One region of the Qipengyuania sp. NPDC077563 genome, then DNA from elsewhere that is predicted to be linked to it. Evidence: riboswitches for the same ligand, from Rfam matches in the RefSeq annotation. Region 1 holds a riboswitch; the other holds the start of a gene.

What was found. A riboswitch is a leader RNA that binds a small molecule or an ion and turns the genes downstream of it on or off. The one in region 1 is predicted to bind cobalamin.
Region 2: it holds a riboswitch for cobalamin, as region 1 does, so the genes downstream of both, ACI2I1_RS09450 (acyl-CoA thioesterase) here and ACI2I1_RS06225 (TonB-dependent receptor plug domain-containing protein) in region 1, are expected to answer to the same signal.

Annotation. Positions count from the first base shown of each region.
Region 1 is NZ_JBJDPC010000002.1:81,769-96,322, forward strand. It holds gene ACI2I1_RS06170 (aldehyde dehydrogenase family protein) at 1-1,304, shown strand, start outside; gene ACI2I1_RS06175 (glutathione S-transferase family protein) at 1,316-2,308, shown strand; gene ACI2I1_RS06180 (pirin family protein) at 2,305-3,138, shown strand; gene ACI2I1_RS06185 (ABC transporter permease) at 3,250-4,611, opposite strand; gene ACI2I1_RS06190 (ABC transporter permease) at 4,608-6,026, opposite strand; gene ACI2I1_RS06195 (ABC transporter ATP-binding protein) at 6,023-6,763, opposite strand; gene ACI2I1_RS06200 (TonB-dependent siderophore receptor) at 6,766-8,928, opposite strand; gene cobT (nicotinate-nucleotide--dimethylbenzimidazole phosphoribosyltransferase) at 9,163-10,164, shown strand; gene ACI2I1_RS06210 (adenosylcobinamide-GDP ribazoletransferase) at 10,161-10,913, shown strand; gene ACI2I1_RS06215 (histidine phosphatase family protein) at 10,904-11,437, shown strand; gene cobO (cob(I)yrinic acid a,c-diamide adenosyltransferase) at 11,434-12,039, shown strand; cobalamin riboswitch at 12,073-12,292, shown strand; gene ACI2I1_RS06225 (TonB-dependent receptor plug domain-containing protein) at 12,451-14,343, shown strand; gene ACI2I1_RS06230 (ABC transporter substrate-binding protein) at 14,343-14,554, shown strand, end outside.
Region 2 is NZ_JBJDPC010000002.1:700,861-715,414, reverse strand. It holds gene ACI2I1_RS09460 (TonB-dependent receptor) at 1-1,373, opposite strand, end outside; gene ACI2I1_RS09455 (DUF1289 domain-containing protein) at 1,598-1,789, opposite strand; gene ACI2I1_RS09450 (acyl-CoA thioesterase) at 1,797-2,180, opposite strand; cobalamin riboswitch at 2,372-2,575, opposite strand; gene ACI2I1_RS09445 (GNAT family N-acetyltransferase) at 2,616-3,140, opposite strand; gene ACI2I1_RS09440 (LysR substrate-binding domain-containing protein) at 3,133-3,921, opposite strand; gene trxA (thioredoxin) at 3,989-4,309, opposite strand; gene addA (double-strand break repair helicase AddA) at 4,364-7,879, opposite strand; gene addB (double-strand break repair protein AddB) at 7,840-10,857, opposite strand; gene ACI2I1_RS09420 (nucleotidyltransferase family protein) at 10,850-11,572, opposite strand; gene ACI2I1_RS09415 (aminoglycoside phosphotransferase family protein) at 11,569-12,558, opposite strand; gene tsaE (tRNA (adenosine(37)-N6)-threonylcarbamoyltransferase complex ATPase subunit type 1 TsaE) at 12,555-12,992, opposite strand; gene ACI2I1_RS09405 (PAS-domain containing protein) at 12,989-14,554, opposite strand, start outside.

The DNA of each region.
Region 1 (14,554 bases):
AATGGGGCGCCATGCCGCCCGCCGCACGCGCCGCGAAGATGCACGCCATCGCCGATATCCTGGAAGCCCGGAAAGACGAAATCGCCGGCTGGATCGTGCGCGAGGCCGGCGGCACCAAGCTGAAGGCCGCGCTCGAACTGATGCTGGTGACGCAGGTCGCGCGCTCAGAAGCGGCGACATTGCCCTATATGGTCAAGGGCGCGATCGTGCCGGAAGATATTCCCGGCAAGGAATCGCGCGCCTATCGCCAGCCCGCCGGGGTGATCGCGCTGATCAGCCCGTGGAATTTCCCGCTGCAATTGACCGCGCGCACGCTGTTCCCCGCGCTGGCGCTGGGCAATGCGGTGGTGATCAAGCCTGCCAGCGATACCATCGTGACCGGCGGCACCATCTTTGCCGCCGTGTGCGAGGAAGCGGGCCTGCCCGAAGGGCTGGTCTCGGTGCTGCCGGGCTCGGGCTCCACCATCGGCGATGCGCTGATCCGCCATCCCATCCCCTCGGTCGTCAGCTTCACCGGCTCCACCCCCGTGGGCCGGGGCGTGGGCAAGGCCGCGCTCGATGGCGAGCGGATCAAGCCGGTCGAACTGGAACTGGGCGGCAACAGCCCCATCGTGGTGCTGGACGATGCCGATCTGGACCGCGCGGTGGAAGCCAGCGTCTGGGGCAAATTCATGCACCAGGGCCAGATCTGCATGATCGCCAACCGCATCATCGTGGAAGACAGCGTCTACGATGAATTCGTGGAGAAGTTCGTGGCGCGGGTGAAGCAATTGCCCGTCGGCGAGCGCGAAAATCCCAAATGCTTCATCGGCCCCATCGTCAACCGCGACCAGTTCGACGGCATCAGCGAAATGATCGCCAAGGCAAAGGAAGAAGGCGCCACCTGCGCGCTGGGCGGCGAGCCCGACGGGCTGGTGATCCCGCCGCATGTCTTCACCGATGTGGGCGAGGACAGCTGCCTGGTCACCAATGAGATATTCGGCCCCGTCGCGCCGATCCAGCGGGCGCGGGATGAAGACCATGCGCTGGAACTGGCCAACGCCACCGAGATGGGCCTATCGAGCGCGGTGTTCAGCCGCGACGAGGGCCGCGCGCTGGCCTTCGCCAAGCAGGTGCAGGCAGGCATGACTCATATCAACGACCAGACGGTGAACGACAGCCCCTTCGCCCCCTTCGGCGGCGCCAAGAATTCGGGCATCGGCCGGTTCAACGGCGAATGGGCGATCGACGCTTTCACCAGCACGCACTGGATTTCCATCCAGCACGAGCGCCGCCAATATCCGTTCAGCGCGGACGATGTGTAAGGGGACGGGACATGGGATTTCTCAAAGACGGCAAATGGTATGACGAGTGGGATTATAATGACGAGGACAGCGGCAAGTTCGAACGCACGCCCAGCCCGTTCCGCAGCTGGATAACGCCCGACGGGTCCGCCGGGCCGACGGGCGAGGGCGGGTTCACCGCCGAACCGGGGCGCTATCGCCTGTATGTCAGCCTCGCCTGCCCGTGGGCGCACCGCGCCACCGTGGCGCGGCGGCTCAAGGGGCTGGAGGGCATGATCGAACTGGTCGTGGTTCACTGGCTGATGAAGGAAGGCGGCTGGTCTTTCCGCGAGGGTGAATGCGTCACCCCCGATCCGCTGCTGGATGCCGACAATCTGCACGAGGTATACACGGCGGCGAAGCCCGATTTCAGCGGCCATGTAACCGTGCCGGTGCTGTGGGATACGAAGCAGGGCACCATCGTGAACAATGAAAGCGCGGATATACTGCGCATGCTCGGCACGGCCTTCGACCAGGTCGGCGCGAAGGAACTGGACCTTTATCCCGCAGCGCACCGTGACGAGATCGATGCGCTGAACGAGGAGGTCTATCACGCGGTGAACAACGGCGTATACAAGGCGGGCTTCGCGACATCGCAATCCGCCTATGACGAGGCGATCGGCCCCTTGTTCGACAAGCTGGACGAGCTGGAAGACCGGCTCGAGGGGCAGGACTGGCTGGTTGGCGGGCAGCTGACCGAGGCGGATATCCGCCTGTGGACCACGCTGATCCGCTTCGATCACGTCTATCACACGCATTTCAAATGCAACCGCCGCCAGATTGCCGACTATCCCAATCTGGCAGCGCTCACGCGGCGGCTTTACGAGCTGGACGGCGTGGCCGAGACCGTGAATTTCAAGCACATCCGGCATCATTATTACGAGAGCCACGAGCATATTAATCCCAACGGTATCGTACCGCCGGGGCCGCGCCCCGAAGTGCCGGGCAGTGAAACTGCCAGGACAGCAGAGGGAGCGGCGGCATGACTTCACGCGCGCTCAAGACGGTCCACCGCGCCAACCGCGACGACATTGCCGATCTCACCACCCGCAGGCCGCTGCCCACGGGCGGGCTGGCGCAGGTCGATCCTTTCCTGTTCCTCAATCACCACGGGCCGCAGTATTATCCGCCCAACAATAACGGCCTGCCCTTCGGCCCGCATCCGCATCGCGGGTTCGAAACGGTGACTTTCATGATCGAGGGCAGTCTGGCGCATCAGGACAGCAGCGGCGCGCAGAGCGTGGTCGCCGATGGCGGGGTGCAGTGGATGACGGCGGGCTCGGGCATCGTCCATTCCGAGCTTTCGCCCGACAGTTTCAAGCGCGATGGCGGGCCGCTGGAAATCCTCCAGCTATGGGTCAACCTGCCCGCGCGGCTCAAATTCACCGACCCCGATTATATCGAGGTTCCGGCGGCCAAGATCCCCGAGGTCGAACTGGCCGAAGGGGTGACGCTGCGGCCCGTGTCGGGCTTTGCCGATGCGCCGGTCACCTCGCTTACCGGGGTGGCGCTCGCCACGGTCTATTTCCAGCCGGGCACCAGCGCCACTCTGCCGGCACCCGCCGGTCGCAGCGTGCTGTTCTACACCGTGCGCGGCTCGCTCCGGATCGGGGACCGCGAAGTGCCCGAACATCACCTCGCCCAGCTGGAAGATGGCGACAGCATCGAAGTCTTCGCTCCCGATGGCGCGGTGCTGCTCTTCGGCCATGCCGACCCCATCGGCGAACCCATGGTGGCGCACGGTCCCTTCGTGATGAACACCGAGCAGGAAATCCGCGACGCTTTCGAAGCCTATCGCCGGGGCGAATTCGCCTGATCGGTCACTTATAGGCGGTGTCCGGGCCGGTTGCGGCCGATCAAGAGGGTGTTCGGGCCCTATTCCGGAACAGGGCGCGGCATTGGCAAAAGCCTCGCCGCGCCCTTTCCGTCACGGCGAATGCCCCGAAATTTTGCGCATCCTCCAGGCCCCGACCAGCAGCACGGCCAGCGCCGCCAAAGCCAGCGCCAACAGAGATCCCAGCGCCACCGACCCCGTCCCGGCCCGCGGCGAATAGCGCGGGATCGCGGCGAAGTCGGCGCGGGTAAAGTATTTATCTTCAAAGAGATAGGGGTAGTAGAACGTCCGCAGATCCTTGTGGTAATCGGCGATGCTGTCCTGGTAGGCGAGCTGTCCGGCAATGTCGGTATCGGCCATCCGGTGGACCAGATTCATCGTCCCCACACCCGGCAGAACAAAGCCCAGCACCCGCGTCAATTCCTCACGCCGCGCCAGGCTCGCGCGATATTCCGCCACGTCCCCCGCCACCAAAGCATCCCCAGCCTGATGCATTGCATAGTACCATTTCCAGTGGAACCGGCCCTCAAACTCTTGTTTTCCTTGCCATTCCGGGTGGTCGGCAAAAAAGCGCTCGAAGGTCTCTTCCCTGGGAATATCCCATCCGCGGTGCACATTCTCGCGCTGCGCCAACGTCAGGTCGATGCCCTTGGCCACCGGCACTTGCCGCGCAATCGCCGCATTGGCCAGCGCGGGAAGCACCAGCGTCAGCACGATCCAGCAGCCGATCATGCCCGCCGCCGCCGTGGTCGACGACCGCATCGTCCCGCCCACCAGCTTGGCGAGGCCGAACCAGAAAGCGCAGTAAAGCGCCGCTCCGGCGAGCATGACCGCCACTCCGGCAACCGGCGCGGCCATGATGATCCCGCCCACGGCCAGCGGCAGCCCGACGGCGGCAAGGACGGCGCCGTAGCGCAGCGCGATCCGCCGCCGCCACAGCCCTTCACCCGACAACGAAAGCAGCAGGCGAAGCCGCCCTGTCTCGCGCTCTCCGGTCACCAGATCATGGCCAAGCGCAATCACCACCAGCGGGAGGAGATAGATCAGGACGAAGGCCCAATCGAACACGCCCGGAAGCGCCAGTTCGGGATTAAATGTTTCGGAATCATAGAGTTGCCCCTGCAATCCCAGCGCCCGCACCCGCAGGACGAAGGGCTGCAGATCGCGCTGCCCGATCGCCGCAAAGGCCAGCGCGGGCGGAGGGTCCTGCGTCAGCATGAAGGCATAGTAGGCATTATAGCCCGCATCGCCCTCGGGCCCTGCGTTCGCGTCTTCTACCGATGCAAGGTCGCTAGCCTGCTCGCTTTCGACCCGCTCTATGGTAGCGCGCTGGCTTTCGATCTTGGCAATACCCACCCAGACCGCCGCGCAGGAGAGCACAAGCAGCAGGACGAGGGCAAGAAGGTTGCGGCCCGACCGCAGCAGCAGGCGAGCCTCGGCACGAAGAGCGTTCATTGACCCATCCTCCCGATACGGCGCGCGGCAAAGGGGGCAGCCACAGCAATGGCGGCAAGCCATCCCAAGAGCACGGCGAAGGGCCAGACAAGCCGGTCCGATCGATCAAGCCGGTCACTGGATTGATAGCTGAACCGCGGGATTTCTTTCCAGTTTTCCGCCGAAATACGCGGATCATCGCCCTCGACCTCCGGAAGGAGATCGGCCTGCATGCGGTTCAATTGCTGGACGAAATCATACCGGAAGGCTTCGGCCTGGTCGAGGAAATCGAGATGGGCCGCCGGATCGCTGCCGGCCAGCGCCATCGATAGCTGGCGAATGGCAATAAGCGGGCTGAGCACCGAGAAGCGATGCACGAAGGCGTTCTGCTCCGCCTCCAGCGCCGCCTGCCGTTGAGCGGAATCGGCATGGATTGCTGTGGTCAATTTTTCGCCCTCGATACTGACGAGGCCAGTGTAATCCACTGGCAAATCTTCCACCGTATCGACGCCATATTGCGCTAGCACCTTGTCGCGGAAGTCGTTGAAATATGGGTCTTCAGGGTCGTGGCTGTCGCCGATCTCGAGCAGGTCGCGGTGAAGCGCGATCTCGCTTTCGATCTTGGTTGCCAGTTCGGTCTGCGCCGAAGCGGCCTGGGGCAGTGCGCGCGGCAGCAGGATGACAATCACCATCCAGAGCCCGATCAGCATGGCCAGCGCATCGCGCGGCTTTTGTGCCAGAGCGGAGACGAGGACGCTCAAAAAAGCCCACAGCAGCAGCCAGGCACTATAGGCCGCGATCATCAGGGCGACCGTTCCCCAACCTGTCGAACCAGTGGCTGCAAAAGCCACCAGCACTGTGAAGGCGGGCAGACCGATCAGGAGCGCAAGAACGCCCTGACCCAGAAATTTGCCGAACAGGAGGCTTTTTCCGCTGATCCCCTGGGCCAGCATCAGACGCAGGGTCGACCTTTCCTTTTCTCTAGCGACGCTGGCGAAGCCCAGGAAGATGAGCAGCAAGGGCGCCAGCGTCTGCAGGACGAAGGCTGGTGTCAGCTGGCCGAAGCGCAGAAGCAACGAGGATTGCCTGGCCTCTGCGAAATTCGCGCTGTTCTGCCGGTGGCCTTCCAGAAAGATCGTGTTGCCGGTGAAGCTGTCCACCCCGGCATCGAAGAAGGCCAGCGGCGCCATCGGCCGGAAGACGAACTGGCCGTAATGGACCATCCGATGCGGGTGGCGATCGGGCTGTGCATCGAAATCATGATCGGTGCTGGCCTGGTAGCGTTCCCGATCCGCTTCAATGGCGCTGCGCCGTTCGAGGCTGGTGAAGCTCGCCATGAGGACGAGCAGAACCAGCAGTGCAGTGGCCAGAAGGCCTGCGCGGTTGCGCGCCAACAGACGCCATTCCTCGCGCGCGATCAATGTTGCCGCACTCATGCCGCGCGTTCCGCATGCGTATAGCGATCGTGCAGCGCATTGAGATCGAACCTCGAGCCGCTGGCTTGCGCCTCCCTCTCTTCCTCGATGCGCCCGGCGATGAGGAAGCCGATGCGGTCGGCTATGTCGACTGCGCTGACGAGATCGTGCGTTACCATGAGCACCGCCACGCGCCGCTTGCGCGCGCTGTCGAGCAGACGATTGAATTCCAGCACGGCCCGAGGGTCGAGACCCGAGGTCGGTTCGTCGAGCAGGAGCACGGGGACATCGCGCGCCAGAGCCAACGCAATCGCGACCTTTTGCCGCATGCCTTTGGAAAAGCCGGAGAGGCGTTTGTCCCAGGCGGAGGACGCCAGGCCCACGTCGGTGAGGGCAGCTTCAATAGCGTCGCTGCCCCGCCTGCTATCCGATAGGGCGAGAAAATAGCTGATGTTTTCCCGGGCCGTCAGATGCTCGTAAAGCGAGACGTTCTCCGGGACATAGGCCATCTGCGCGCGTGCGGCACGCGGGTCGGCGACCGGATCGATGCCGCAAACCCGCACCGTTCCGCTTTCGGGCGAAATGAAGCCGAGCAAGGCGGCGAGAGTGGTCGATTTTCCGGCACCATTGCCGCCCATCAGGGCGTAGATTTCGCCCGGCTGCAAAATCAGATCGAGGCCTCGCAGGACGGGATCCGCACCGTAGCGGTGATGCAGTTGCGCGATTTCGACGGCCGGCTGGATGTGTGGTTCGGTCATCTTCAGAACCCCGCCCGGAAGCCGATAGTCGCGGTGCGCGGTGAGCCAGGCTGGACCCAGAGCTGGGAATAGCTGTTGGCGTACCAGGCCGCGTCGAAGAGGTTCGATACGGTGCCGAAGAGCGACACATTGTCGACCACTTCGATTTCGCCGAAGGCCCTGACAAGGGTGTGGTCGGGCAGATAGAATTCCGTGCCCGTCGCTCCCAGACGCTCGCCGACATATTGCACGCCGCCGCCCAGCTTGGCTTGGCGCCCGGCCACCGAGAAGGTCTTGGATAGCTGCGCGTTGAAGGTGTGATCCGGAATATTGATCAGCGGATCGCCCGGCTTGATCTCGAAGGAGAAATTGGGATCGAGCACGCTGCTGCGCGATTCCGCATCGACATAGGCATAGCTGAGCAGGAGATCGACTTTCCCGGGCAGTTTGCCATTCATGTCGACTTCGACGCCGCGACTGCGCGCCTTGCCGATCGCGACCGAAAAGCCGGGATTGTTGATATCACTGGCAAGAACATTGTCCTTTTCCAGCTGGTACACGGTGAAGGTGCCGGTCAGTGCGCCCTGAAGAAGGCTCACTTTCGCACCAGCCTCCATGGACTTGCTGATCTCCGGCTCGAAAATCACGCCGTTGACGTCGGTCCCGATATTGGCGCGGAAGCCTTCGCTATAGGCAGCGTAAAGCGTGAGCGGTGCGGCTACTTCATACACAATCCCGAATTGCGGGCTGATCCGGTCATCCTTGCGTTCGCTGTTGACGTCGGTGATGTAATTCTCGGTCCGCAAGGTAAAATCGTCGTACCGGGCACCCAGCCTCACCTGAAGGCGATCGGTCAGTTCGATCTGGTCCTGGACGAAGATGCCGCTGGAGGTCTGGCGATCCAGGCGATCGTTGTTGGGACGCGGGATGGGCGGATCGAAGCGCCTGTACAGAGGATCGAGAATATCGATCACATAGGCTGCCTCTTCGCTCGGGTTCGTTGACAAAGCCGGTGGGCGGGTGCGGCCGAATTGCTGATAATTGTCGAAGCTGTCGTGATCGGCGCCCAGCAGCACGCGGTGGCGCAGGCCCCCGGTCATGAACTCGCCAGTCAATTCCCCGCGGACGACCGTCTGCTCGGAATCATAGAGGCGCGACCGGCGCTCGCGGGCGAGGGAGCGGCCATCCCGGAAGAGAGACTGGCGCGATCCGCTCAGGTCAGCATCCGATGATAGCCCGGTCAGCAGGGTGTCGCGAATGCTTGCGCCCAGCAGTACGCTCCAGCGATCGTCGAGATCGTGCTGGATGCGCAGCGAATGGCCTTCGGCGCGGGCAATGTGATCGCCGTCACCCGGTTCCCCGAGATAACGGGAGCGGGGTACGGTCTTGAAGTTCCCGTCGAGCACCACGATCCCGCGATCGAATGGCGTCTCCACCCGCGTTTTTTCGAGATCGTAGGTAATCCGCGTGTTGGCGCCCAGGGCCAGGCCAATCGAAGGCAGGAAGCCCCAGCGGAATTCGTCCACCGTATCGCGGAACGTGTCGCCCCCTTCGATATATCCGACCAAGCGCGCGCTGAGGCCATCGGTCACCGCAAGGTTGATATCGGCTTCCGATCTTGCCTTGTCGAAGCTGCCGATCTGCGATCCGAATGTGCCGAAGGTCTGACCGATCTGCGCCTGCTTCGTGACGATATTCACCGTGCCGCCGGGTTCTCCGCGACCGAGCAAGGCTGCGGCCGGTCCCTTGAGGACTTCGATCCGCTCGATACCGGCAGTATCACGCTCACCGCCGAAGCCGCGACCGCCGTTGAAGCCGTTCACGAGATAGCCGGTCGGTAGGTTCTCGTCGCCGGCGAAACCGCGAATGGCAAAAGCATCCCACAGGCCGCCCAGCGTGTTCTGGCGCGCGACGGACGCGTTGAGGTCCAGCGCGTCGTTCAGCCGGATCAGATTGTTGTCTTCCAAGGTTTCTGCATCGATCACGTCGATCGATTGAGGGATCTCGGAAATCGCGAAATTGCCGCGATAGGCCTGGCGCACACCGGAGACGATGATGGTTCCACGGGCGCTGGCGGCGTCGGAGGCCTGATCGAGATCGTCGCCCGACTGGGCCAGCGCTTGGGCAGGCAGAAGGACGAGGCTGGCGGTGGCGAGGGCTGTCGAGACGGAGAGACGGGCAATCATGGGGAGGACTCGCAATGGATAAAGAGATTTGCTCATGAGATTTTATCTCATCGGCTGGCGCCCATAGCTGCCGCTGTGCTCACGTCAATGTTATGTTATACCTTCAATGTGGAAGCGTGACCTGTCGGACACACTTGTCGATGAAAGCGATATGGTCGCGGGGGATGCTCGTCTTTTTCACGGCCCGTCATGGCTCGGTTGTTTCCCGAATGGCTTGCGCTAAAGGTGCCGCGCATGAAGAAAGAAGATTTGCAGAGCCTCCTCGACGACAAGACCAAGCCGATCGGTTCTTTGGGCCGTCTGGAAAAACTGGCGGTGCAGGCGGCCTCGGTACTTGGCCATCGGAATTCGCCTGACATGGGTGCGACGCTGACTATTTTTGCGGGCGATCACGGTATTGCCACGAATAGTGTGTCTGCTTTTCCGCAAGAAGTAACGGGGCAGATGGTCGCGAATTTCCTTGCCGGCGGAGCGGCTGCGAATGTGATTGCCGCCACGTTGAATGTTCCGGTCACGGTGGTCGATTGCGGTATCGCGGCGGTTCCCGCACCACATCCTGCCCTGGTCGACCTACGGCTGGGTTCAGGCACGGCGGACAGCGCTGCCGGTCCTGCCATGACAGCCCAAACGGCGGAACGCGCGATCGAACAGGGCCGCCGGTTCGCCGCGGGTCTTTCGGGCAAGATGGCCTGTTTCGGTGAGATGGGCATAGCCAACACCTCGGCGGCGACACTGGTCGTTCACAAGCTCAGCGGGATGGAAATCGGCGAACTCGTCGGCCGCGGAACCGGGCTTGGCGACGAGGCCCTATCGCATAAGCGCAAAGTGCTTGAGCGAGCGGCCGCACGGACGGGTAAGCTGGCGCCGATGGAAGTGTTGGCGCAAGTCGGCGGCTTCGAGATCGGTACGATGGCCGGCGCCATGATTGGCGCGTCGGAAGCGGGCATGCTGGTGGTTGTCGATGGCTTCATCGCCACCTCCGCTGCGGCTCTCGCGCGGGCTATCGAACCGGCCAGCGCCGATGCTTTCGTCTATGCTCACCGCTCGGCAGAACAGGGCCACCGTGTCCTGCTCGAATGGTTGGATGCCGATCCGCTACTCGATTTCGACATGCGGTTGGGTGAAGGCACGGGGGGGCTGCTGGCAGTTCCCATCATCCGCGCGGCTCTTTCGCTTTTCTCGATGGCAAGCTTTTCGCAGGCCGGGGTTTCCGGTGCCGGGGGCTCAGCGTCATGACAAATCCGCTGGCTGCTTTTCTGGCGGCCTGGATGTTCCTGACCCGCATCCCGGTAAGAACCAAGGCGCTGTCGGACGCGGATTTCGAAGCCTCACCGGGATTCTATCCGCTTGTCGGCATGCTTATCGGCATGATCGGCGCCCTCGCATTTCTGCCAGGGTGGATGATCGGCGGCGGTTTTATCGCTGCCATTTTCGCCTGCGCCGCAACCTTGCTCGCCACGGGCGCTTTTCACGAGGACGGGCTGGCCGACCTTTTCGACGGACTGGGCGCGTCCACGCCGGAGCGGATGATGGAGATTATGCGCGACAGCCGAATTGGCACTTTCGGCGCGGCGGCTCTCTTCGTGGCGCTCGGCCTGAAGGTCGCAGCGCTTGCCGCAATGCCGCCTGTGCTCGCGCTTGCCGCGCTTCCCGTCGCGCACGGGCTCTCGCGCCTGTCGGCTGTCGTAGTGATAGCCACCAGTACTTACGCCCGTCCTGAAGGCATAGCCAAGCCGGTGGCCGCAGGCGTGGCCCGCAGCGCCTTGATCGTCGCGGCGCTTTCCGGCGTAGCGGCATTGGCAGCCTTCGGAATCTTCACAGGCATGGGCGCCACGGTTTGCGCGCTCGTTGGCCTCTGCATGGGCCACCTTGCCACGCGATTGCTGTTCGAACGCAAGCTAGGGGGCTACACCGGCGACTGTCTCGGCGCGGTCCAGCAGCTATCCGAAATAGGATTCTACCTCGGCCTGCTCTCATGGCTCTGATCCTCTTGCGGCATGGCAGGCCGAAGATTGTGTCCGGCGTTTGCTATGGCCAGTCGAATATCGACGCCCATATCCCCGATCATGCAGAACTGTTGGACGTCCTTTCCCGTATCGATCGACCGGTCAGCAGATTGCACAGCAGCCCCCTGCGCCGTTGCAAGGACCTTTCCCAGAACCTCGCCCAATTGCTGAATCTGCAAACGCAGACCGACCCGCGGCTGTCCGAAATCCACTTCGGGAATTGGGAAATGCAGCCATGGAACGACATCCCCCGCGACGAGATCGATCTATGGGCCAGCGATGTCCAGAATGCGCGGCCCCATGGCGGGGAAAGTGTCGCCCAACTGATGGTGCGCGCGCGTTCCTATCTGGCCGACGTGGCCAGCGAGCGGGGTGACGTTCTGGCAGTCAGCCACCTCGGAGTGGCGCGTGCCATTTCAGCCATCCTTGGCTATCCCGACCCTTTCGAGCTGAAGCTTGGCTTCGGCGATTTTCTTACCTTCGAAACGGATCAGATTGTATGACCGCAACCGAGCAGGACGACCACAAGGCGCAGATGAAAAAACTGCAGGCCGAACAGGCGCAGCGACGGCGCGAATTGAAGGACCCAGAACGCGGGCTGGTGCTGGTTCACACGGGCGATGGCAAGGGCAAGTCGAGCTCTGCATTCGGCGTCATTGCCCGCGCCTTAGGATGGGGGCAGAAAGTGGCTGTTGTCCAGTTTATCAAGGGCAAGTGGAAGACCGGTGAAAAGCAATTCTTCGGGCGCTTTCCCGAACTGGTCGACTGGCATGTCATGGGCGATGGATTTACATGGGACACGCAGGATCGTGAGCGTGATATAGAAGCTGCCGAAAAGGCTCTTGTTAGGGCAGGTGAACTGATTGCCAGCCAGGATTATGCGCTGGTCGTACTCGATGAGATCAATATCGCGCTGCGCTACGACTATCTCGGCTCGAACGCCGTCATCCACGTGCTGGAGCAGCGCGGCAAGACCCGTGTCATTCTTACGGGGCGCGATGCGAAGCCAGACCTGATCGAATATGCCGACACGGTCAGCGAGATGCGCGAAATCAAACATGCCTTCCATAACGGGATAAGGGCTCAGCAAGGGCTGGACTTCTGATCCGGGCAGGATTGACACCAGCTTTCCCTGCGCCCATTGGCGCCGGCAGACGGTGCCTCAGGTGTGAAAACGCCTGTCGCTAAGAGGGAAGTCGGTGAGTCTGTCAGGACAAATCCGGCGCTGTGCCCGCAACTGTAAGCCGGGAGCCCCGGACCACTGTGCCACTGGTGATGCCTCACAGGTCTCGCCGGGAAGGCGGTTCGAAGGCCTTGATCGGTAAGCCAGGAGACCTGCCGTCGCGTCGTTCGTCCGGGGCCGGGTCCAGCCCAATGGGACAGGAAAGTTTTTTCCGAAGTAACGGCAGCCAGGCCGGTTTCCGGTGCCGCAAGTCCTGCGCGGGCGTGCGGCGGGCCATCTGTCGATTTCCATGCGGGTGCCGGAGCCACCGCGTGGCGTGACTTTGGGTTTATAATGAAAACTGTATTCTATACTACTGCCGCGGTGGCTGCTTTGGCAGTCTGCCCGACCGCGGCTCAGGCCCAGTCGGCCGATCTTCCCGAAGATGGCGATATGACTTCGGAGTTGATCGTCGTCACCGCCAATCGAACCGAGCGGGCCATAAGCCAGGTAGGCGAGTCGGTCACAGTTATCGCTGAAGACGAAATCATAAGCCGGCAGGCGACCGATGCCCTGGACCTGCTGCGGACCGTGCCGGGCATCACCTTCACCCGCAATGGGGGCATCGGGACCAACGCGAACCTTTCCATTCGCGGTGCCGATAGCGACCAGACCGTGGTCCTGATCGATGGGGTGAAGCTCAACGACCCGTCGTCCACTGGTGGCGGATTTAATTTCGGCACCCTTCTGACCGGCAATATCGCTCGTGTCGAAGTGGTGCGCGGGTCGCAGAGCGTCCTTTATGGAAGCCAGGCGATCGGTGGCGTTGTCAATCTCATCACCCGCGAGCCGAGCGAGGATCTTGGCGTCTTCCTGAGCGCGGAATACGGCGAGCGTGACAGCGCAGAGCTGGTCGGCAATCTTTCCCGCAGCTTTGGACCTGTAGCCGCCAGCGTAGGGGCAACCTATTTTCGCACCGACGGTATTTCTGCCTTCAGCGAGGGTCGCGGCGGAGAAGAGAGAGACGGGTTCGAAAGCCTCGGCGTCAACGGCAAGTTGGATGTCGCGCTTGCGGACAACATTTCGATCGACCTGCGCGCATTCTATGCCGACGGAAAGACGGACATCGACGGCTTTGGCGCAAACGGATTCGGCGACACTGCCGAAGTTTCCTACCGCGACGATCTGGTCGGTTATGCTGGTTTGAACGCCGATTTCCTGGATGGGCGGCTGCATAACCGGATCGGTTTTGCCTATACCAATATCGATCGCCGGAACTTCGATTTCGGCAGCGATAGCGAGACCTTTGATGCCCATGGGGAAAACCGCCGATACGAATATCAGGGCGGTTTCGATTTTGCCGAATTCGCGGAACTGGTATTCGGCGCCGAGCGTGAGGAATCCGAATTTCGCAGTTCGAGCTACGGCGCCACGCCCGACGAGGCAGAGGTTTGGATCAACAGCGTTTATGGCCAGCTCAATCTGGCTCCTTTCGCCGGGCTCTCGCTGACCGGCGGCGTGCGTTATGACGACCACGAAACCTACGGCGATGAAACAATTTTCTCGGCCAGCGGAGCTTATTCGCCCAATAATGGGGCGACGGTAGTGCGCGCAAGCTACGGTGAAGGGTTCAAGGCTCCGTCGCTCTATCAGCTTTACAGCGTTTACGGCACCGCCGGGCTTCAGCCTGAAGAGTCCGAAAGCTGGGACGCGGGCATCACGCACCGCTTCCTGGATGGACGCGCCCAAGCTGGAGTGACGTATTTCGAGCGCGATTCTAAAAATCTAATTGGCTTCGTTTCGACCGATACCGATCCATACGGTTATTATGACAACACCGAACTCACTTCGGCGCACGGTTGGGAATTCGGCGTTGCCCTGCGCCCGGTCGATGGTTTCAACGTCGCCCTCAATTACACGACGACCGAGGCAATCGACGAGACAACCGGCAATTTCCTGCCCCGCAGGGCGACGGACAAGACCAGCCTGGTCGTCGACTATCGCCTCGAAAGCGGGATTGGTCTGGGTGCCACGGTCCTGATGGTTGGCGACAGTTTCGACAACGCCGGCAATAGCCGAGAACTTGATGGCTATGTCGTGACCGATCTTCGGACAAGCTACGGTATAGCCGACAATCTCGAGATATTCGGGCGCGTCGAGAACCTGTTCAATGCCAAATACGAGACCGTTTATCGGTATGGTCAACCCGGCCGTGCTGCATTTGGCGGCGTCAGATACCGCCTCTGATGTTTCTTCGGGCGATCCTCGCGGCGGCGGCAGCAAGCCTTTCGCTCCTGGCCTGTGTGCCGGCTGCGGGGCGAAAGGCCGACGCGCCGCGGCGGATCGTCAGCCTCGATTACTGTGCGGACCAGTATGTGCTGAAGTTCGCGGATCGTGAGGACATCCTTGCGCTCTCCCCCGATGCTGAGAAACGGTATTCCTATATGCGCGCCGAGGC
Region 2 (14,554 bases), 620 kb from region 1:
ACACCGGCTTCGAGATCCGGGCCGATGGGCACATCGAAACCGAGCACGGGATCGGGATCGAACAGATCGTAGATCAGCCCGCCGGGGACGGAGATGATGTTGCCATTGGCATCTTCCACGGTCGAGGGAACGTTGAGGCGATAGGACTGGATCGTCTCCTCGCTGAAGTCGCCGCCGAGGACGATTTCGTGCGTGATGCCGCCGGTCTGGGCTTCGGCGACGGCGTAGGTGCTGTTGGCCCAGTAGCTGTTGTCGCGCCAGCTGCTCTTCATGGCCGGGCTGACGGTATATTCGCTCTCCGGCACCGGCGTTCCGCCACCGCGCGGGCACCGGCCCTCCGCATCGCGCTCGAAAATGCAGAGCGACGGTTCGCTCACCGCGTAGCGATTGTAGGTCTCGCCATAGCGCGTCACCGAGTGGAAGCTCAGCCCGGATGTCGGCGTCCAGTCGAACTGGACCGTGCCGATATCGGCGCCGTTTTCGATGAAGTCGCGGCCCACCACGCCGTAGAAATTGTCCCGGTCAACGAGATAGGGTTCCTGCGTGGTGGCGTCGAAGGGATGACCGTAATCGGGAACGCCGTCGAGGCGGTAATGATAATAGTCCGCCGAAATAGCGAGCGTATCGGTCGGGCGCAGCGTGATGGCAGCCGTTCCGCCGTAACGCTCGCTTTCCACATAGTCGCGGCCCGGCGTATCGGCGTCGTGATAGAGGCCGTTCACACGCACGGCGACTGCCTCGCCAAGCTGGTAATTGGCATCCACTGTACCGCGGTAATAGTTCTCGGTCCCGACACCGCCTTCGATGACGGCAAAATCGTTGCCGAACTGCGGCTTTTTCGACTGGAGGCTGACCAGACCGCCGGTGGTCCCGCGGCCGCCGTAGATGGCGCTTGGACCCTTGACGACCTCAACCTGTTCCACAGCGAAGATCTCGCGGCTGGTCACGCCGGGATCGCGCAGGCCGTCGATATAAACGTCGTTGCGGGCTTCGAAGCCGCGGATGAAAATGCGGTCGCCGAAGGCATTCCCCCCCTCGCCCGTGCCGAGCGTAACGCCAGGTGTGCTGCGGACGATTTCGCGGAAGCTGTTGGCGCCGATGTCCTCGATCACTTCCTTGGGAATGATGGTCTGTGATTTCGGCGTATCGAGAACGTCGTCAGTGAACTTGCGATCAGTCGAGCGATCGATCTTGTACGGCGACTCCTCGGCATTCACGTTCACGTCGGGGCGCTGCCCGGTGACCACGATTTCACCCTGCGGCGGACTTTCCGAAACTTCCTCCGCAACTGCAATCGACGGCAAGAATGCCGCGCCGAATGCGCCCGCCAGCAATGTGGTGGCGGCGCTTGTCCCTGCCCTGTTCTTACTCATGTTATCTGGCAAAATGCCCTCCGTTGATGTCCGGAGGCGCTATTGCGAATGATTAGCATTATTACAAGGCGTTTTTGGTCAAGATGATGTTTTCTTTACATTATTGCTTCCTAATGTGCAGCCGATGTAATTGAAATTGCGGCAAATGCTTGCTGTTAAAAGCGACGCGACCGGTCGCATCTAACCCACACGTAAGCACTATAAATCTGCGCGACGTAAGAATGTCAGCGCTCCACGTCCGCCCGGTTGGTGTCCAACCGACGCTGCGCGCGGCTTATGATTGCACGCCGCTCGCCGTCTTCGGCATCCGCCCACCCTGCGATCTCGGACAGGCTGCGGCCGCAGCCCGTGCACCATTGTCCGTCGGCGTCGAGCCGACAGACTTTGATACAAGGTGATGCGACCGGTTCTGTCATGTGATCCCTATGCAACTACCGCGAGCGGTTTGACCGAGCGCGGGCGGCGGTCCTGCCCGATGGCGACGAAAGTGAAACGGGCCTTGGTTACCAGATTGGCTTCTTCGGAATGCCTGTCCCGTCGCCAGGTGGCAACTGCGACCTTCATGGAACTGCGCCCCACCTCTTTCAGCGTGGCATAGACCGATACTTCGTCGCCCACGAAGACCGGCCGATGGAAGGTCATTCCATCCACCGCGATCGTTACCGCTCGTTCTCCGGAATGGCGCGAGGCGATGGCGGATGCGGCAAGGTCCATCTGGGCCATCAGCCATCCTCCGAAAATGTCACCGTAGACATTGGCGTCTGCCGGAACCGCAGTCACGCGAATGGCGGCCTCGCTGGTCGGCATCGTTTCATCGCTCACGACGCAGCCTCCCCGAACACGGGAGCTAGAGGGCGTTCAGCGAAATATGCAATCATGATTGTCTTCCCCGAAGATCTGGGCGGGGACGAACGGGCGCAGGCAGCTGCACGGGTCCTGCGAACATCAAGTCCGGCCCATGGTTCACCGCAAGCATCCGTACCGGACACCCCGCCGGTGGATAGTATCGCGCCAAAGGCAGGTCTCCTGGCTCACGGGTCGGTGCAGTCGGTCCGTCTTCCCGCAAGCCAGAGCCGCAGTGACATCAATGGACCGCCGCTCGCCGCTTACAGTTGCGGGGGCAGCGCCGGTTTTGCACCGGCTTCCCGTCTTAGCTCCGCAGCGAAAAACCGCTCCGGAGAACCTTCGACATCTGGGCGCATGCGCCAGCGACCCTGCCCCGTCAAGACAAGGTTTTTGAACTCAAGGCAGGGGATCGGAAGCAAGCAGACCGTAAACCGCCAGATCGCAAAGCCCCTTGTGCGTGGTCTCGTGCTCACGAAATAGGGCCTCTCGGGTGAAGCCAAGGCGGGTCAGGAGGCGGATAGACGGTACGTTTTCCAAATCCACCTCGGCGATGACCTTTCGCTTTCCTTCCGTTTGGACAAGGTGGCGAACCAGCGCCGCAGTGCATTCGCGGGCCACGCCCTGGCCTTGGCGATCAGCGCAGGTCACATAGCCGATTTCTGCAATACCCTCTTCGTGGCCGGGGACCGCCACGAAGCGCCCTGTCACTTCGCCCTGTTCGTCTTCGGCAATCCAGGTGCGCCCGTTCCATCCGGGTTCTGCGAGCCATCCCCATAGCGCATCTTCGCTTTCGAAGGCAGGCCTGGAGAGATAGCGGCATTGGGCGTCATCAGCGAATGTAGGGTAGAGCGCTTTGGTATCCGTGTGCATCAGGGGGCGAAGTTTGAACCGCTCCGTCCTGATGATTGGAACGTCACTCACCCGCAAGGAACGTGACGAGGGAGCGCACCTTCTTGGTTCGCCACTGCGGGGTTGGTGCGACGAGCCAGTAAGCGCGCGTACCGGTTTCCGGACCGTCAAGCACTTCGAGCCGTCCGGCTTCAATCGCTTCCTTGGCAAGGAGTTCGGGCAGGATAGCCTTGCCCAGCCCAGCCATTGCGCCGGACAGAGCCTGCCCTGCATTGCTGACGGTAACATGCGCCTGCACCCCATCCTGCAGCGGCAGTCCCCAGTCGATCCAGCGATCGGGTGCGCCCGGCGCCGCCACAGTCACGCGGCGGGCCGCGGCCAGTTCGGTACCCTGCAGATCACCCGGCCCATCGACGAGCCGGATGGCGCAATCGAGATTGGCTTCGGTGAAATCGGCGTTCTCGTCCGCCACGAAGGAGAACTTGACGTCGGGATTGTCTCTGGAAAATTCCGCCAGCCGGGGTGCGAGCCACTGGGCATAGAATTCACGCGGGCATGCGATCGTGTAATTGTCGCTCGCCTGACCCGCCTGCATGGCGGACACGCTTTCTTCGAACTTGAGGAAACCCTCGCGCAGGGAATCGAGGCCGGCTGCCCCTTCCTGCGTTAGCTCAAGGCCCTTGCTCGTCCGGCGGAAAAGAACTGTGCCGAGATGGTCTTCAAGCGCACGGATCTGCTGGCCGACAGCAGCAGGCGTCACCGCTAGTTCATCCGCCGCGCGGGTGAAACTGAGGTGTCGGGCCGCAGCGTCATAGACGCGCAGGGCGTTGAGGGGCAGGTGCGTGCGCTTCATGGTTCCAAGCGTTTAGCAAGGTCGCGCCGCAAGACAAGTTTGCGGCGCGAGGATATGGATTGCAGGATTAAAGCGCGCCTTCAAGCCACTGCTTGAGCTGGCCCTTGGGCGCTGCACCGCGCATATGGGCGGCAGGCTCACCATTCTTGAACAGCACGAGATAGGGAATGGACTGGACCCCCATCTGGCCCGGTACGCCGGTGTTTTCCATGATATCCATCTTCGCGATGGTGACCTGGTCGGCCATTTCCTCGCTCAGTTCTTCCAGCGCGGGCGCGATCATCTTGCACGGGCCGCACCATTCGGCCCAGAAATCCACGAGAACGGGCTTGTCGCTGTCCAGAACGTCTTTCTGGAAACCTTCGTCGGTGACAGTGATGGTGGACATGGGAATACTCCTGAAATCAAATGTCTTGGCGGCCCATATGGACGCGTGGGCTAATTACTCAACGGCCATCGCGGGAAAGCTTTCCTGCCGATCGGCAAATGCGGCCTTGTATGGCGCGAGAGTGGCGGCGGGCAAGGCAATGAGTTGGGGTGTCTGGGTGTAAAGCACGGCTGCGTCCACCGCACGGCCCGGATATATCGCCTCGAGCGCCGCGACATAGGCCGCCATCTGGCGAAGCGTGGTATCCGGGATGGCGTCGAGCGATGTCGGCGGGCGGCGGGCGGTCTTGAAATCGACCACGGTCACCTTGTCAGGCGTCACCAGCAATCGGTCGGCGGTTCCCATTACGACCTGCCCCTCAACCGTCGCCGCAAGCGGGGTTTCCGCCAGCGCGCCGGGCCCGAAGAGGTCGGCGAAGCCCGGTTCGTCCAGCACGGCCAGAGCGCGCGAAAGCATCTCTTCGCGCTCTCCTGCAGGCAGATCGTTGGCCTGCCGGGCCAGCCATTTCGCCGCAGCATCCTCGCGCCGCTCGGGTGCCACTTCCGGCAACCGCTCTAGCAGCGCGTGGATTAGCACGCCGCGCCGGGCCGCACCGGCAGCGGCTTCCGGCGGGAGCGGCGGATCGCTTCCTTCAACTTCACCCAGACCCGACGGCGCGAGCGGGCGTGGAGGCCGCGGTTCCGGGCCGACGGGCTGGTGCGCCCATAGCGGCAACTGAGAAGTCGCGACCTGCGTCTCCTTCGCCCGGGCAGGCACTGCAGGAGCCCGCTCGCCCGTTTCCCAGCGTGCGCCCCAGATCGCATCGTCGACCGCCTCATCCTCGTCGAACAGCGCCGAGAGCCGGGCGTACCAGCTATCTTCATGCGGCCCGTTCTTGGCATCGCGCGGGCCAAGCGAGCCGCCGATAAACAGCGCCTCTTCCGCGCGGGTCATGGCCACATAGAGTAAGCGCCAGTGTTCCTGCATCGCGCGGGTGGCGTTGAGCTCTTCCACGGCCTTGAGCGGACCAACCTTTTCCTCCTTGGTCAGGGGAGGCAGCGGAATGATATTGCTCTCTTCCGCACCAAGCGGCCGGTCCTCCAGCGCGAGTTCGCCCGAGGCATCGGGCCTGATCGCCGCATCCGCCAGGATCACGATGGGGGCCTGGAGACCTTTCGAGCCGTGGACCGTCATCACGCGGACCTGATCGCCGCCCTCGCCTGCCTCGCGCTTCACCTCGCCGTCCCCGGCATCGAACCAGCGGATGAAACCTTGCAGGCTCGCCACATGTGTAGATGCATAGGCATTGGCGGCGTTCAGCAGTTCATCCACCGGATCGTTTGCTTCCCGCCCCAGCCGCGCCACCAGCTTGCGGCGACCATCGAGCGGACCGACGAGGATGTAGTGCAGCAATTGCTGGGGACTGTCGTAATCTGCACGGCGTAGGATTTCGCGCAAGCCATGGACCCTCTCCGCAACGCGCGGGTGGTCCGAGCTGCGCAAATGCTCCCACAAGCGGATGCCTTTCTCGCGCCATCCGAATTCGAGCAGCTCTTCCTGGCTCCAGCCGAACAGCGGCGAGACAAGCAGGCTTGCGAGCGTGAGATCGTCCAGCGGCTGTGCAGCAAAACGGATTGCCGCCATCAGGTCCTTGACCGCCAGCGGGTTGCCTAGCCTCAGCCGGTCTACACCGGCCACCGGCACGCCATGCGCGTAAAGCCGCGCCACGATCAGCGATGCAAGCTCGCGCCGTTTCTGGACCAGCACCATGACATCGCCCGCACCGGCCCGCCGCGCCTCCCCCTTGACCAGAGTAAAGCCATCGCCCGCGGGATCGAGCCAGCTGGCGACCTGCTGCGCGATCCGGTCGGCAATCAGGCGATCGTGCCGCGCAAGCCAGCCATTCTCCTCGCTCGCCTCATCCTCGCCTTCCGCAATGCGGACCTCTTTCCATAGCGTCACCAGACCCGGCGCATCGGCACCGATATGGGGGGGCGATGGCTCTTCTAGGCCGAAATCCTGGTGCCCGATGCTGGCCATGGCCCGGTCGACGAAGCCCAGCACCGTCTGGTTAGTGCGGTAGCTGCGGCCGAGGTCATATTCCTCCAGCCGCGCCGCCCTGTCTGTCGCCCTGCTTTCCATCGCAGCAGCCGACGCCGTATCCATCTTGTCGCGGAAATAGTCGCGGGCCTCGCGGAAATTCTCCGGACTGGTGCCTTGGAACCCGAAGATCGCCTGCTTGTAATCGCCAACCGTGAAAATCGTGCGGACCGCATCACCGCGCGCGCCGAGTCCGTCGAAATAATCATCGGTCAGTGCCTTCACGATGGCCCACTGCGCCTTGTTCGTATCCTGCGCCTCGTCGACGAGAATGTGATCGAAGCTGCGGTCGAGCTTGTAACGGATCCAATCCGCCATCTGGCTCGACGACAAAAGGCGGGCGGCACGGTGGATGAGGTCGTCGAAATCGACGAAGCCTTCACGCGCTTTCGCCTCTTCCCAACGCAGCGCGAAGGCGCGCCCGGCCTCCAGCTGCGGAGCGAGAAAATCGGCAAGTGCGAGCAGTTCGCGCCGCTCGTTCACTGCCGCGACCGCCGCAGCTATCTCCTGCTGCTTGCCCGGGAACGCGGGATCGTTCTTCTCCGCACCTTTCATGGAGGTGGGCTCGCCATCCTTTTTGAGGATGCAATTGCGCTGGGTGAAGCCGCCTAGTTCGGCGTGGCGCGTTGCTGGTTCCAAAGCCAGCCAGCGCTGGATGAAGGATGTGCTGGTCTCGGCGGCCTTGGTTTTCCATCCATCCAGGGCTGGCAGCATGGCGCGCAGCGTACCGACCGGGAAGTTCGCGTCCGAGCAGGCATCAGCCACCCACGCCTCATCTGCATTCACGGGCACCCCGAGCAGGCGCCGTACCGGGTCGCGAAGGCTGTGCTGCCATCCCGGCTGATCCCACAGTTCCTTATGGCGCGCGCAGCGCATTAACCAGCCGAGTACCGCATCGGGGCCCTTGCGGCGGCTCATTTCCGCGACCGCATCGCGAGTGCCGGGGTGGCCCTCAGCCAGCAGATCCGAGAGAACATCGCGGCTCAGCAGATCGCGATCCCGGTCCTCCATCGGCTGGCTGCCGGGAAGCACGCCTGCCTCGCTGGGAAAAGCGCCGAGCAGGTATTGCGCAAAGGCGTGAATCGTGTCGATCCGCAGGCCCCCGCCGGGGCAATCGAGAACGCGGGCGAAAAGCGACCGGGCGCGCGACTGGGTATCGGGATCAATCGAGGCGCCGAGATTGCCCAGTTCCAGCGCTAGCTGACCCGCATCCATGCGAACCCAGCGCGCCAGCACTGAATTTACGCGGACCGCCATTTCCGCTGCGCCCGCCTTGGTAAAGGTAAGGCAGAGGATCTGCGATGGATCAGCATTGCGTTCCAGCAGCAGCCGCAGCACGCGCGCGGACAGAACCTGCGTCTTGCCGGTTCCCGCACTGGCAGAAAGCCAGACACTGTCCTTCGGATTGACGCTGTCCGCTTGCGCTTCTTTCAAGGGAAAGACTTTGCCGCTCACGCTGTTGCTTCCTCGTCGCCCTGGCGGGGAAGCCATTCTTCAAGTCGCATCAGCTGATCGTAGGTATCGTAAGCAGGGTAATTCGGGTTCTCCCTCGCCGTGAACGGCGCATCGCCCTTGATGTATTTGCCGATGGCTTCACCCAGCTTGCCTCGGGTGAGCGGCAGAAAATCCTCCGGCGCGATGCCGCTCCGCTTGCTGCCCACCTTGAGCGGCACTTCGACATATCCGAAGCCGTGAGGATTATCGTCCTTGGCCCGGCCAAGCGACCAGTATTCATAACCACCGGGCTCGCCCGTCAGGCCTTTGAAACCGTCATCTGCCGCGATGAGCCCGAGAATACCGAGCTGGAGCGCAAAACCTTCCTCTACCATGGCCGCGCTGGGCGGTTTGCCGGTTTTGTAGTCGACGATGGCAAGACTTCCGTTAGGCAGCCGGTCGATGCGATCTGCACGGCCGTGGACGAATACGCCGTCGAATGTCATCGCACCCTTGGTTTCGACTGCCAGCACCTCCCGCTCTTCATAGGCGGAAACGCTCGCCTCCACCCATTCGAGCGCCTTTTGCAAGCGCGGCTGCCACAGGCCGCGAATGAGCGGATCGGCATTCTGCTGGTCAAGTACCTGCTCCATAATCGGCCCGATACGTGCTGCGGGGTCGGTGTTGCGGGCCAAGTGCCAGCGTTCGAGTATCTCGTGCGCGACATTGCCCTGCCACAATGCATCCGGATCTGCGTCGAGCGCATCGAGATCGGACAGACCCATGATCTTCTGGGCAAAAAACTGGTAGGGATCGCCCAACAATCGATCGAGCGCCGTAGCGGAGATGTCGACATCGCGCTGTTCAGCCGACGGTGAAGGCCGCGGACGCGGATAATCCGCCGCCGGCTGGGCGCGGGTCATGACCTGGGCGAGCGAGATCGTTCTGCGGTCCTCGTAATTGGGCAGCAAGTCTCCGAGCAAGGCCTGTACGCGTAGGAGGAAGCGGCTGGGGATGGCGGGTCCGCCCTCGTCTCGTTCGCTGCGGCTGAGCACCACTTCGGGCGCGCCCATCGCACCTGCGAGATCGTGCGCCGATAGACCGATGCGGAAATCGCCGCCCGGGACGCCCAGGGCGCGCAAGACCGGCGGCGCGAACAACGCATCGATGCTTCCGCGGGCAGGCCAGACACCTTCATTGAGACCGGCACAGATTACCAGATCAGCCCGGTTCATGCGTGCTTCGAGCAAGCCAAGAACCTGGACCCGCGCGTGGCCTCCATAGGGAGGGCGTACGGCGCGTTCTTCCATCGCATCGCCCAGCACCGCAGCGATGTCTCGCGGTGCGGCCTGAAAAGCAGACTCTCGCGCATGCAGGCGGAACTCCTCGACGAAGCCAGCAAGCGTTCGCCCGTCTTCCTGTGCCCAGAGCTTCTCTCCACAGAGCCCCTCGGCACTGGCGGCAAGCGTGTTGATCAGGTCGGCGAGATCAATCGGTAAATCCCGGTCGATTTCCACCAGTGGGGCCACATGCGTTTCTGCGATGTTCCACCAATCTGCCATGTCCGGCTGTCTCTCTGCCAGCCGGGCGATTTCCGAACGCGCCGGTTCCAGCCCAGGCATAAGGCGCGGCCCGCGAAGCTCGCGTTCCAGCTTGCGCAACCGCTGTAACCAGCGCCCGCGGTCCATTCCGCCATCCACCAGCGGGTGGCCGAGCAATGCCATCAGGGGAACAGCCCTCGCCCCCTCCGCCATGACCTCTGCAGCAAGAAGAAACGCCCGCCCAGCCGCAGTTTGCGAGAGCGGACGACCAGCGGAATCGTCCGCCACGATGTTCCAGCGCGCAAGATGGTGCACGACGCGCCGCGCCAGCGGGCGGTCCGGGGTGATGACGGCAACACGTTTTTCAGGCTCCGCCAATGCCTCGCGGACCAGTAGCGCAATCGCTTGCGCCTCCTCCTCAGGATTGGCCGCCTCCATCAGGCGCACTCCCGACAGACGCCGTTTCTCGGCTGGCAGTTCGACCCAGACCTTGCTCGCCTCGGGCGGCAGAAACAACGCCGATATCGCGTGACTGCGTTCGGGCGGAGCCGCGGTCATGCCCTTCCGGTGCCACGGCTGCACCTCTTCGCGCGCGACGCCCATCCGGCTCAGTAGCAGTTTGAGGTGATACTGCGGGTGCGTGACTGCATCTTCGCGGGCGAACACGGTATCGCCGGGGGTCGGTGCAGCGCCAGCACGGCCCAATTCTTCCCACACGGCGGCGTTCATTGTGAGATCGAAATCAGGAAGAATTACCGCACCTTGCGGCAATTCGCTCACAACCCGTAACAAGCGCGCCAAAGCTGGAGCAGCGCTGGTGACACCCGCCGCCACGATCGGCGTCGCAGGCGGGTTCGCCTTCCAGATTTCACGCGCCTTGTCGAACAGGCGGTTTCGGCGCGCGGCAGCGTCGAGCATGCCATTCTCGCCCAGCCATGCGAGCCATTTAACCTGCACGTTCGCAAACAGACGGATGGATTGCTGCCAGTGCTCCGACAGGTCGGGAAAGATGTCGACCACCTTTTCATCGAGCAATTGCTCGGGCCCTACATCCTCAACCAGCAAACGGTCCATCGTGGCGCCGGTTTCGCGCGCCAGCCTAAGCAGCGTCGCGCCCTTGGGGGCATCGTCACCCATCTCTTCGGCAATGAGCCTTGCGAGCGCGAACATGCGCCGCTGCGGATCGATCGCGGGTTTTATATCGCTCGTGCCAAGCGGATCGAGCAGCGGCCCCAGAGCCTCGTCCAGATCCAGATCACCCACCACTGCCATGCGCGGCATCAGCAGGCCTGCGCGGCCCTCACCGCCAGCATGGCGGATGAACGCTTCGGAGATAGTGCGCCGGGCGCGTGAGCTGGGCAGCAGCAGGGTTAGTCGCGCGAGGCCCAGTTCGCCGTCTCCATACCGGGGTACCAGCCCGGCCACGAGCGCGTCGGCGAAGCCTCTGTGCGCGGCGATGGAATAGACTTGCGGCCCGCCCCGCGCCTCAGCCACCCGTCAGCGCCTCTTCGGTCGGCCGAATATGCTGCGGCGTGCCGACTTCGTACCACATGCCGGTGAAGGCGATGCCAAACAAGCGCCCTTCCTCAATCGCCCGGTCCCAGAGGACATTGGTCGAAAACTTTCCGTCCGGCGCATCGCGAAGCAAGCGGTGCGAGACCAACTGTATACCGGTGTAGATGAAGGGCGCGATGCGGCCCGGCAGCTTGCGCGTGAGCTGGCCCCGTCCATCCATGTAGAAATCGCCGGACCCATCGAAATTCCGCGCGCGTGCGTGCGTCACCACCAGCAGCAGCGCGTCCATCCGTTCGGGATCCCAAGCGGCGGACAATTCTTCGAAGGCGTTGCGCGGACCGTCGAGCCAGATGCTGTCGGCATTGCAGGCGAAGAACGGATCGGGAAGCATCCCCGCAGCCTTCGCCGTGACCATTCCGCCGCCGGTTTCCAGCAATTCCTCACGCTCGTCAGAGAATTGCACCGCCGGGGATTTGCGCGGCCCGAGATGCGCCTCGATCGATTCGGCGAGGTAGTGCACATTGACCACCGCTTTTTCGATCCCCGCATCCTCGACCCGGTCAAGGGCGCGGTCGATGAGCGGCTTGCCCAAGACGCGCACCAGTGGCTTCGGCGTAGTTGCCGTGAGCGGGCGCATCCGTTTGCCGAGACCGGCAGCCATCAGCATCGCGGTATCAGAAACGAGGCGGCTCACGAAATCTTCCCCCCGTGCGCATCGCGCAGATCCTGCGGAATATTGGCGTCGAACCAGGCCGCGACCGGCGCCATGGCTTCATGCGCCAGATCGCGTTCCATTGCTTTCCAGACGCGCGGGATCATGCCGAGATAGCGCGGCTTGCCGTCGCGCTTGAACAGGCGCGTGAAGATGCCGACGATCTTCGCGTTCCGCTGGGCCCCGAGCCGCGCGTAATCGGCTTCGAAATGCTCGCCAGGATCGGCTGCTGCGCGGTAGCGGCACAGCATGTCATGTTCGAGTTGGTGGGACACGTCGCGCCGGGCATCCTGAAGAAGGCTGACGAGGTCGTAAGCGGGATGGCCGACGAGCGCGTCCTGGAAGTCGATCAGGCCCTGCTCGCCTGCGAGAGCGCCCTCTTCCAGCAGCATGATGTTTTCGGCGTGATAGTCACGCAGCACCGTCACACCGGGATTCTGACGCGGAAGCATCGGAGTGAGCACCTCTTCCCAGGCCGCCTCCCACCCTGCCTCATCGACTGTCAGGCCGACTGCTGGGCAGTACCATTCCAGGAAGAGCGCCGCTTCGCGCTGGTACACGGCCAGATCATAAGGTTCGAACGGGCCGGGAGGCAGGCGGTGCAGCTGAACCAGCGTGTCGATCGCCTTGGCGTAGATGTCATGCTCGTCACCGGGATGATCGTCGACCCATTCCTTCATGCGCGTGTCGCCGAAATCCTCGGTCAGCACCCAGCCCTGCGACGCGTCCTCGCGTAGGATTTCGGGTCCGCGCAGACCATTGGCATTGAGCCATTCGGCAACATGCAGAAAGGGCTTCGGATCTTCATGCGGCGGAGGTGCGTGCATCAGCATCGCGCTCTGCCCACCACGGCGGATACGGAAATAGCGGCGGAAGCTGGCATCGCCCACCAGCGGGGCGATCTCTGCACCTTCCCAGCGGGTCGCACCGAGGAAGGTCTGGATGTCGTCGAATATGGCGTCGCTCATGGCATGCGGCTTTGCCAAGCCTTGCCTGGCTTCACAATGGCCTGTCTGCCCTCTCCCACCGTTTCCAGCGCGATTGAAAGGCAAGTGGCCTCATGTTCGAAGCCGCCGGCATGATCGGGCCATTCGGCGAGCAAGGCCGCCCCTTCCCGATAATCATCGAGGCCTATTTCCTCCGCCTCAGAAGGATGATCGAGTCGGTAGAAATCCGCATGCACCAGCGGAATGCGAAGATGATCGTAGGTTTCCACGATGGTAAACGTAGGAGAGGGCACCTCGCCCCGGTGGCCGAGTGCCGCGATGATCGCGCGGGCCAGCGTCGTCTTGCCGGCACCCAGCCCGCCAGACAGCGCGACGACATCACCGGGCCGCAGTTGGCCTGCAATACGTTCGCCAAAGGCTTCCATGGCGGCGAGATCGGCAAGATCCACTATCATGGAAGCGTGATCGTCACAGTGGTTCCGGCGTTCTTCCTGCTCTGGAAGTCCAGCGTGCCGCCGTGCGCCTCGATCAGCTGCCGGGCGAGCGGAATCCCAAGGCCATGCCGCCGTTCGATCCCCTTGCCATCGCTGCTCATGCGAATCCCTTCCAGCGCACGGGTCATTTCGTGCTGACTCATGCCTTCCCCGGTATCCGTGATCGAGATACGATTCACTCCGCGACGCTTCGCGATCTCGATCATGATCTTCCCGTCGCGCGGCGTATGAGCGATGGCATTATCGAGCAGCTGGCCGATTGCCCGCTCCAATTGCTGCCGATCGACCTCTATCGACTTTTGCGGATTGCCATTGAGATCGAGAGATAGTCCCGCACCGATAATGGCGTCTTCCCGCTGACGAACGATCTGTTCCAGGAACGGCAGCACCTGAACCTTGGTCTTTCGCAACGGCATCAGTCCGGCTTCGGATTGCGACAAGTCCAGCACGTTCTCCACTTGCTCGGTCAACTTCTCGACCGAAGTGGTGATGGCCTGCACATATTCCTTGGCCTGGGGCGAAAGATCGCCCGCCACCCCTTGGGTCAGCAGTTCTGCAAAGCCCCCGATCGTGGTCAGCGGTGTCCTGAATTCGTAAGACATACTCGCAAGAAAGCGCGTCATCACCGCATCCGCCTCTTCCAGTGCGCGGTTACGTTCTCTCAGCGCCTGCTCTGCCTGTTGAGAGGCCGTTACATCGAGCACGGTGAGCAGGCCGTTCCCGTCCGGCAGTGGCACCCCGCTATAAGTGAGTGTTCGCCCATCGGCGAGTTCGACAGTATGCTGGTTGTTCTTGCGGTCGAGCGTGGCGGCGCGAATGGTTTGCCCGATCTTGCCGACCTCTTGGGGATTGGCCAGCTGTGTGGCAATATTGCCAAGCAATTGTTCGGCTTGCGGGTGCCCGTCCAGAGCTTCGCTCTCGATACCCCAGGCGATCGGAAAGCCGCGATTCCACAGTTCGAGATGGCCGTCAGGCGCAAACACCGCCAGCGCTTCGGAGAGACTGTCAAACGTCGCTGTGCGGGTTCTGAGCAAAGTGTCGCGAGTGGCGGACAAAGCGAGCTGTTCGGTGTGGTCTTCCGCGATCATCACCAGCCCCCCGTCAGGCAGCGGCTGCGCAACCAGGCGAAGATGCGTACCGTCGGGGAGTGGCCAGTTGAACTCTTCTGGCTCGTCCTTCTGGAACCACTCGCCCAGTTCCTTGCGCCAGCTGGGAAAATCGCGGACCTCCGGGATCTTGCCGTTTTCGCGCGCCACGGTCAGCATCTGATCGAAGCGAATGCGATCCCCGACCACGCCCGGCGGCAGGGCGAAGGTGCGGTGGAAGGGCTGGTTCGCGAAGGTCATGCGCTGGCGCGAGTCGAACTGAGCAACCCCGATCGAAAGCTGGTCGAGCATCGAGCGCTGCGCTTCTCGGAAAGCACGGAATTCGCGTGCCTGCTCCTCCATCTCCTCGATATCGATCGCGTAGCCCGCAATCCCTTCCCCGACCAGAGGAAGGTCGGTGACACGCACGGTGCGCCG